2 regions of the Gracilibacillus sp. JCM 18966 genome follow, and region 1 is predicted to be linked to the other one. Evidence: a T-box and tRNA genes for the amino acid it is inferred to sense, from the RefSeq annotation. Region 1 holds a T-box; the other holds one or more tRNA genes.
What was found. The T-box of region 1 lies ahead of glyQ (glycine--tRNA ligase subunit alpha). A T-box ahead of a tRNA ligase gene usually reads a tRNA of that ligase, here a tRNA-Gly.

Region 2: it has a tRNA-Gly gene. The T-box ahead of glyQ (glycine--tRNA ligase subunit alpha) is inferred to sense a tRNA for this amino acid. The anticodon was not compared.

The regions. Positions count from the first base shown of each region.
Region 1 is NZ_AP043883.1:3,041,283-3,045,500, reverse strand. Features, by position in the region: gene glyS (glycine--tRNA ligase subunit beta) at 1-944, opposite strand, end outside; gene glyQ (glycine--tRNA ligase subunit alpha) at 931-1,824, opposite strand; T-box leader at 1,897-2,073, opposite strand; gene recO (DNA repair protein RecO) at 2,124-2,873, opposite strand; gene ACZ5N5_RS14610 (YqzL family protein) at 2,899-3,048, opposite strand; gene era (GTPase Era) at 3,204-4,109, opposite strand.
Region 2 is NZ_AP043883.1:4,106,688-4,110,905, forward strand. Features, by position in the region: gene queG (tRNA epoxyqueuosine(34) reductase QueG) at 1-140, opposite strand, end outside; gene ACZ5N5_RS19930 (ABC-ATPase domain-containing protein) at 155-1,861, opposite strand; tRNA gene ACZ5N5_RS19935 (tRNA-Gly) at 2,138-2,211, opposite strand; gene ACZ5N5_RS19940 (lmo0937 family membrane protein) at 2,858-2,992, shown strand; gene zupT (zinc transporter ZupT) at 3,038-3,853, opposite strand; gene ACZ5N5_RS19950 (PH domain-containing protein) at 4,045-4,218, opposite strand, start outside.

The sequences.
Region 1 (4,218 bases):
CCTCGTGCAACGGTATCGATATGTTCTGCTGTACCATTTCTTACACCGATAAAATAAGGATACAATTCTCCTTCGGTAGATTGAACAGGGAAATATCGTTGGTGTTCCTTCATCGTCGTAATTAACACTTCTTTTGGTAAATGTAAAAAAGATTCATGGAATTTACCACTAAAGACTGTAGGAAATTCTACAAGGTTTTTCACCTCTGATAGTAAGTCTTGATCAACTGGAATTTGCCAATTGTTTTGCTCTTCTAGTCTTTTGATCCCTTCTAAAATAAGCCGCTCACGTTTATGTGCTACTGCAATTACATATTCCCTTTCTAGAAGCTGTTCATATTGAAGTGGTTGATCGATGGTAATCTTTCCACCTAAAAAGCGGTGTCCATACGTTATATTACTAGATTTAACTCCGGCAATACTAAGTGGAATTACTTCATGATCCTGTAAGGCAACGATCCATTTGATTGGACGGATATAGCGAATGCTTTCATTTGCCCAACGCATACTCTTTGGAAAGTGTAAGTTTAAAATGACTTCCTTAAATTGTGGTAAAAGCTCCACCGTACTCTTGCCTTCAATAAACTTCTTCACGAATACATAGTTAGTACCTTTAACTGACTTCATGTATAAGTCTTCAACGGTCTTACCTTGACCTTTTGAAAAACCAATTGCAGCTTTTGTCCAGCCTCCATTTTCGTCTTTTGCAATTTTCTCTGCAGGACCTTTTGCCTCTTCTACTTGATCCTCTTGTTTCAGCTGAAGTCCTTCGATTAATACAGCAAATCGTCTTGGCGTAATGTATGTGTGGATTTTTTGGTAGGATAATCTGACTTCCTCTAACCAATTTATTGTCTTTTCCTTTAATTCCTTCTCTGTATTGTCCATAAAACGAGCAGGCATTTCTTCTAAGCCAATCTCGAATAAAACATTAGTTGTTTTCATTTACGTTACTCTCTCCTTTCAACATCGGAAAACCAAGCCTCTCTCTTTCTTCTACATAAAGCTTTGCGATTTCTCGAGCAAGATTTCTCACTCTTCCGATATAGCCAGTTCTCTCTGTCACAGAGATAACCCCTTTGGCATCTAATAAATTAAACGTATGAGAGCATTTCAAGACATAATCATATGCTGGAAATACTAATCCTTTTTCCATTGTTCGTTTTGCCTCATCCTCATAGGTTGAAAATAGTTCGAACAGCATCTCTGTATTTGATTCCTCAAACGTGTAGGTGGAGTGCTCGTATTCAGGTTGATAGAAAATGTCTCCTACTGTTACACCCTTCGTCCATTCTAATTCGAAAACATTCTCTTTATCCTGAATATAGGATGCAAGACGCTCAATACCATACGTAATTTCCACTGCTACTGGTTTTGCCTCTAGACCACCTATTTGTTGAAAATACGTAAATTGCGTAATTTCCATTCCATCTAACCAAACCTCCCAACCTAAGCCAGCTGCACCCAAAGTTGGGTTTTCCCAATTATCCTCTACAAAACGAATATCATGCTCTTTCGGATCTATACCAAGCTTTTCGAGTGATTTCAAATATAACTCTTGAATATTTGCAGGTGATGGCTTCATAATCACTTGAAACTGGTGATGTTGATAAAGACGATTTGGATTTTGTCCATATCTTCCATCAGCAGGTCTTCTGGATGGTTCTACATAAGCTACATTCCAAGGCTCTGGCCCAAGACTACGCAATAAGGTCATAGGAGACATGGTACCAGCTCCTTTTTCCACATCATATGCTTGCATCAGAATACAATTCTGATCTGACCAATGCTTCTGTAATGTTAAGATCATTTCTTGAATATTCATGTTCACTACCCCCATTAAAAATCGCGTTCTCTAACGTGAAAACCCGTCCCTATGCTTTATCCACTGATAAAGCATAGGGACGGGTTGCCCGCGGTTCCACCCTATTTGTTATCCATTTCTATAGGATAACCACTTTATAAAAAAACTGCTCCAGAGCGCCTTCCTTAACGCATTCCTATCTAGCTCCCACCAACCTAGACTCGCTTTTAAGAATGGATGAAAAGTACTACTCTCTCTCCACGCAGAAACGTCATTCCATTATTCTACATAATAAGAGAAATCTAATCCATTGTCAACTTCTAAGGTTCTTTTAATTGATCCATCTGCTTTAAAAACTTTTTCGATTTAAGATAAAAGCCACCATGCTGTTCATAATATTGATCCATTATTTGATGTAATAAGCGTTTATTTTCTGCTTTGATAGAGATGTTTCCTATTTGTTCCATGTCAATTAAGGAAAAAACAACAAGTAGTCGATGTAAGTTTTCTGAAACATAAAAGGCATACTGATCTTTATAAGAACATGCGGAACACAGCACCCCTCCCTCATGTACAGAAAAATAATGAAGCCCTTTGTTTCGGCCACAGTGAACACATTTGTCAACGATAGGCGCAAAACCCGCCTCTTGATACATTTTCCACTCATATATCATCGTCAAGACTTCAGCATCCTTGTCAGTGTCAATCCATCTAACCGTTTGAAGAAGCTGTTTATAAAGAAACGGATTATATTTTTTTGGGTCAATTAGCTTATCCGTTAATTCAGCTAAATAACTTGTATAAGCTGTTTTAAAGATATCCTCTCTAATTCCTCGAAAAGAAGATAGGACTTCACCCTGTTGGATCGTGGCTAGACTAGTACCAGGTTGGATTAAGAAATTACCATGAATAAATGGCTGCGTGATAGCAGCCATTCTACTTTTTGTTTTTTTTGCACCACGTGCTATTGCGCCAATTTTCCCCATTGTTGGCGTTAGTAATGTCACAATTTTGTGAGTTTCTCCGTAATCCTGTGTTTTAAGAATGAAGCCTTCTACTTTTTCGAACACAAGCTTCACCTTTCCCTTTCTACAATTAAAAATGTGTATCTTTTAGTAAAGATTCTTGCTGATCGTCGGAAGAATCATCCTCCATTATTGGTTCTTCTACTTCCATTTGCTTCATCCATAAATATGCTTCAATATTACCTGTTTGACTGAAAATTTTCCATGGTACATCGATCACAATAAATCTCACCTTTCCTTTTGGTCATTAATCATTGTGCTCATTAATAGAATTACCCAAAACAGTCATTCAATTAGTAATAATATTTACCATGTATGATTTTCAATGATCATACATTTATCATAGTAAAATGATGAAGAAAGCTACTCCATTCGTTAATATTCATCCTGTTTAAAACCGAACTCATGGAGCTGATGCGGTTTATTTCGCCAATTTTCTTGGATCTTTACCCAAAGCTCTAAATAAACCTTCGAACCAAGTAAACGTTCAATATCCTGCCTTGCTCTTTTTCCAATTTCCTTGAGCATCTTACCTTGCTTGCCTATAATAATACCTTTTTGAGATTTTCGCTCAACGATGATACTTGCTTGTATCAAGAGCTTTTGATCATCTCCACGATTCTCTATTTGGTCTATGACCACTGCTACAGAATGTGGAATTTCTTCCCTTGTTAAATGAAGAACCTTTTCACGAATTAATTCTCCAATGATAAACCTTTCTGGATGATCGGTTACTTGGTCCTCTGGATAAAATTGTGGTCCTTCAGGCAAATACTCTGTAAAAATGTCCATTAAATGGGATACATTATTACCTTCTAATGCTGAAATTGGAATAATTTCTTGGAATGGATACTTGTCCTTATATAATTCAATAAGTGGCAAAAGTTCGTCGGGATGTATGAGATCAATTTTATTAATGACTAAAAAAACTGGTGTTTTATTAGTTGCTAGTCGATCGATAATATATTGATCTCCGCGACCATACCCTTCATCAGCATTGATCATAAACATAATTGCATCCACTTCATTTAAAGTGTTCTCTGCAATTTTGACCATAAAATCGCCTAGTTTATGCTTCGGTTTGTGAATTCCGGGCGTATCAATGAAAACAATTTGTTTTTCCTTATCTGTGTATACACCTTGAATCTTATTTCTCGTTGTTTGCGCCTTGTCACTCATAATGGCAATTTTTTGACCAATTACTCTATTCATAAAGGTAGATTTCCCGACATTAGGTCTTCCAATTATAGCTACAAATCCTGATTTGAAAGTGTTTTCCATACTGTTCCTCCGCTATTCTCTTGTTGGCTGCTATATGTATATCATACTATAAATTGCTGTGTATTTCATGCATTCGACAAAACTAGTGGTAATGTTTTTTAAAACCTGT
Region 2 (4,218 bases), 1.1 Mb from region 1:
GAAGCATAGCCAAGATCTTGTTGTTCCTTCAAACGAGATTTCAATTCCGAAAAAGGTGATGCACTCGTAAATCCGATTTTATCGATACCTATCTCTTTACTATATTCGATTAACTGTTGTTTCAATTGGTTATATGCCATTACACTCACCTCCTCTATTTATTGACGACCTTCACGCCACGCATTCGATTGAATGCTGCTGCCAATTCAAAGCGTCTTGGTCTCGCTAAGTCACCAGGGTGTTGGTTTTTATATGGAGCAAAAGCTTGTAATCCTTCCTCCTCTATCATTTTTTCTACTAAATATAAAAAGTGAGATAGCGTTAATTCCTGCGTCATCATATCCTGTTCTTCCGCATGACGAATGATTTCCGCAATCGCTCTGGTTTGGGATGGATCCACTAGCTGTTCGACATGATCCAAAACAATGGTTCCATTTCCGACTAGTATGTTTTGTCGCCCTTTTGCCTGTATCTTCTTTTTCTTTCCTTTCTTCACCTGCAAGCTTTTGGAAAGAAAAGCTCGTTGATTCGATTGCGTGCTAAGCACTTCGCTCTCTTTTTGTCTTTCTATCGGATAATCTTTTGCAATATCATGGGCTTGTTTCGTAACATTGTATGGCAAATATTGATCCATCATAATCACTTCATCTGCCACATCAAAATAATCGCCTGAACCTCCCATTACCATTATAGTCGATACGCTTAAATCATCTCGAAGCTGTTGAATTCGATCAATAAACGGGGTAATAGGTTCCTTTTTTGTATGAACTAATGCCTTCATTCGTCTATCTCTTATCATAAAATTCGTTGCACTAGTATCTTCATCAATCAATAGCGTGCTTGCTCCTATCTCCATTGCTTCGACAACATTCGTTGCTTGTGAGGTGCTCCCACTTGCATTTTCTGTAGTAAATTGCTTCGTGTCTTGTCCTTGAGGCAGGTCATTGATAAACATGGAAATATTAACGGAATTGACTTGTCTACCATCTTCTGCTCTAATCTTGACGGCATCAGGGTCTGTTAAGACATATTCTCTGCCATCTCCTTTCATATGATGATATACCCCTCTCTCTAATGCTTCGAGTAGTGTACTTTTCCCGTGATATCCGCCACCAACAATTAAATTAATTCCTTTTCTTAAAGCCATCCCAGTGAGTGGTTCTACTCGGTGAGGCACTTCAATTTCTACACGGTTCTCTTCAGGACTCTGGAAGGTTACAGCTTTTTTTAGAGGTTTATTACTAATCCCGCTTGCACGTGGCAAAACTGCTCCATCTGCAACAAAAGCAATCCAACCATTTTCCTTCATTTTCTCACGAATAACCTTGTGTTGGTCTGCCAATTGTACACTTGCATCTATTTTTTCATCCTTTATGGCTAGGATCGAGTTATTGATAATGGAAGGAAGAATGGTCAAAAACAACTTTTTTGCCTCTCTCCCATTAATTCTTCTTCCGTTTGCTGGAAGACCAAGCGATAGACATATGATGGTGCTATTTTGGTTCAATTGAACAGCGGTTCTCTCTAATATTTCTTGTCCAGGTTGATCAATGTAAATAAGTCCACTTTTACCTGAACCTCTTGATTGATTACTTTCTTTATTTATAGCTTCACCAACAGCTCGCGCAATACAATCCTCGGTATATACTTTGCGTTGTTTAGACTCTTTCCACTGTTGTTTTATACTACGGATATGATTGGGTACAATGATGCGAATCTTAGATGGTGAGGCAAATGGATCTCCCTGTACATAGTCTATCGATAGCTGGTATTTCGAAAATTCATATTTTCCTTGTATCGATTTATATGCTTTATAGCCTTTCCCATCGATATGATGAAGTAATGATTGTAATTGTTTCATAAATTCCGAAACTCCTTTATGATACTTTCTTTCTAAGGATACATTCATCAAGACAATTAGAGCAAATGATACGGCTATTTGAATAAGAGTTTCCTATTAGAGAAAAACTCGCATTCGCTCGTCCTTTGGCGAATGCCTAGTTTTGCTTATACTTGGTACCTTAAAATTTCAGCTACGTCGAAACTCTACTATGTAGAAATTTTATCTTTTCCTAACGTATAAAATAAAAAACGTAATGCTTCATTTAAAACGAAACACTACGTTCACACCTATGTATGGAGCGGGTGAAGGGAATCGAACCCTCGACATCAGCTTGGAAGGCTGAGGTTTTACCACTAAACTACACCCGCATTTTATAAAAATAATATCAATTTATGTATTACGCCCACCATGCTCCTGCATCTTCTAGCTTATTCGATGAGGATGGATGCTTCGGAGCAACTCGCAGCGTACTCGGTGGATGCATCTGCTCGTGGCTGAGGTTTTACCACTAAACTACACCCGCATTTAATAAAAATAATATCAATTTATGTATTACGCACACCATGCTCCTGCATCTTCTAGCTTATTCGGTGAGGATGGATGCTTCGGAGCAACTCGTAGCGTACTCGGTGGATGCATTTGCTCGTGGCTGAGGTTTTACCACTAAACTACACCCGCATTTTATAAAAATAATATCAATTTATGTATTACGCACACCATGCTCCTGCATCTTCTAGCTTATTCGGTGAGGATGGATGCTTCGGAGCAACTCGTAGCGTACTCGGTGGATGCTTTTGCTCGTGGCTGAGGTTTTACCACTAAACTACACCCGCATTATTTACAAAAACTACAAGATTTACGTTAATTTCAACAAATTTTTACGTTTTCTTAACAAAACCACGCTTATTATTATAGCAATCAGTCTATTAGATTGCAATATTTTTTTAGAAAAAGTTTAAATCACCTGATGTAGGGTAACATATTGTTAACAAATAAACCAAAGGAGTGAACACCATGATTTGGACAATTATTGGTATTCTATTACTTGTGTGGCTACTTGGTTTTCTCTTTGAATTTGCTGGTGGTCTCATTCATATACTACTGGTCATAGCATTAATCGTATTCATTGTTAAAATGATTAGAAAATAATCCGATGGTTAGTGCGATAAACGGGGAAAACTCCCCGTTTATTTCTTATATAAATAATAATAGGCTTAATGCCATAACGGCCATCCCTGAGATTAAACCATAAATGGATTTATGAGCTTCATCATATTTTTTGGCAGCAGGAAGCAATTCATCTAACGAAATAAACACCATTATCCCAGCAACACCAGCGAATATTAAACCAAACATCATATCATTTAAGAATGGCATAAGGAATAGAAATGCCACTATTGCTCCGATTGGTTCTGCAAGTCCTGATAAAAAAGATAATTTAAAAGCTTTCTTCCTATCACCTGTTGAAAAATAGATCGGTACAGCGACAGCGATCCCTTCTGGTATATTATGAATCGCAATGGCGATAGCGATCGCTATCCCCAAGCCCGGGTCTTGTAAAGCTGCAGTAAATGTGGCAATTCCCTCTGGAAAGTTATGAATGGCAATGGCTAAAGCTGTGAAAGTCCCCATTTTTAATAAGGCTCCATCCCCATTAGCCGAACTTTTTTTATCCATCTCCTCTACTTTTTTAATATTATGAGGATTTCCATGGGAAGGAATAAATTTATCAATTAACGCAATAAGAATCATTCCACCGAAAAAACCGATAACGGTTAGCCAATGGCCCATTACATCACCACTTGCATTAATCAAGGCATCCTGTGCTTTAAAGAAGATTTCTATCATGGAAACATAAATCATGACACCTGCTGAAAATCCTAACGCCCACGACAAAAATTTGGTATTCGTATTAGATGTGAAAAAAGCTAATAAACTACCAACACCTGTTGCCAAACCAGCAAATAATGTTAGACCAAACGCAAACATAAAACCATCCACTTCACCCATGACAGCTAAACACCCTTTCAACATAAAATGTAGTCAACTAATCCTAATATATGCCTAAATCACAAAATGTTTCTCGCACGAAACATGTTACTCTTAATCTAAAAAACAGTCAATATTTAAATACTCCTCATTATATTTTACAAGCTACATAAAGGAATATTACTGTCATCCTTAACATGAAAAAAATCGCTCTAGAGGTTAGAGCGATTTTTTTGGTAAGAATACCAATCTGATATTTTGTCGACATCTTCTTGTTCTAGATCTCGGACAATAAAATGCCTACCTAAAAATTTGTTTAGAATGGCTGTATCTAGTGATGCAAGGTTTTGCTTTTTTTGAATAAAATGTTGTTTTTTCTTCATTGC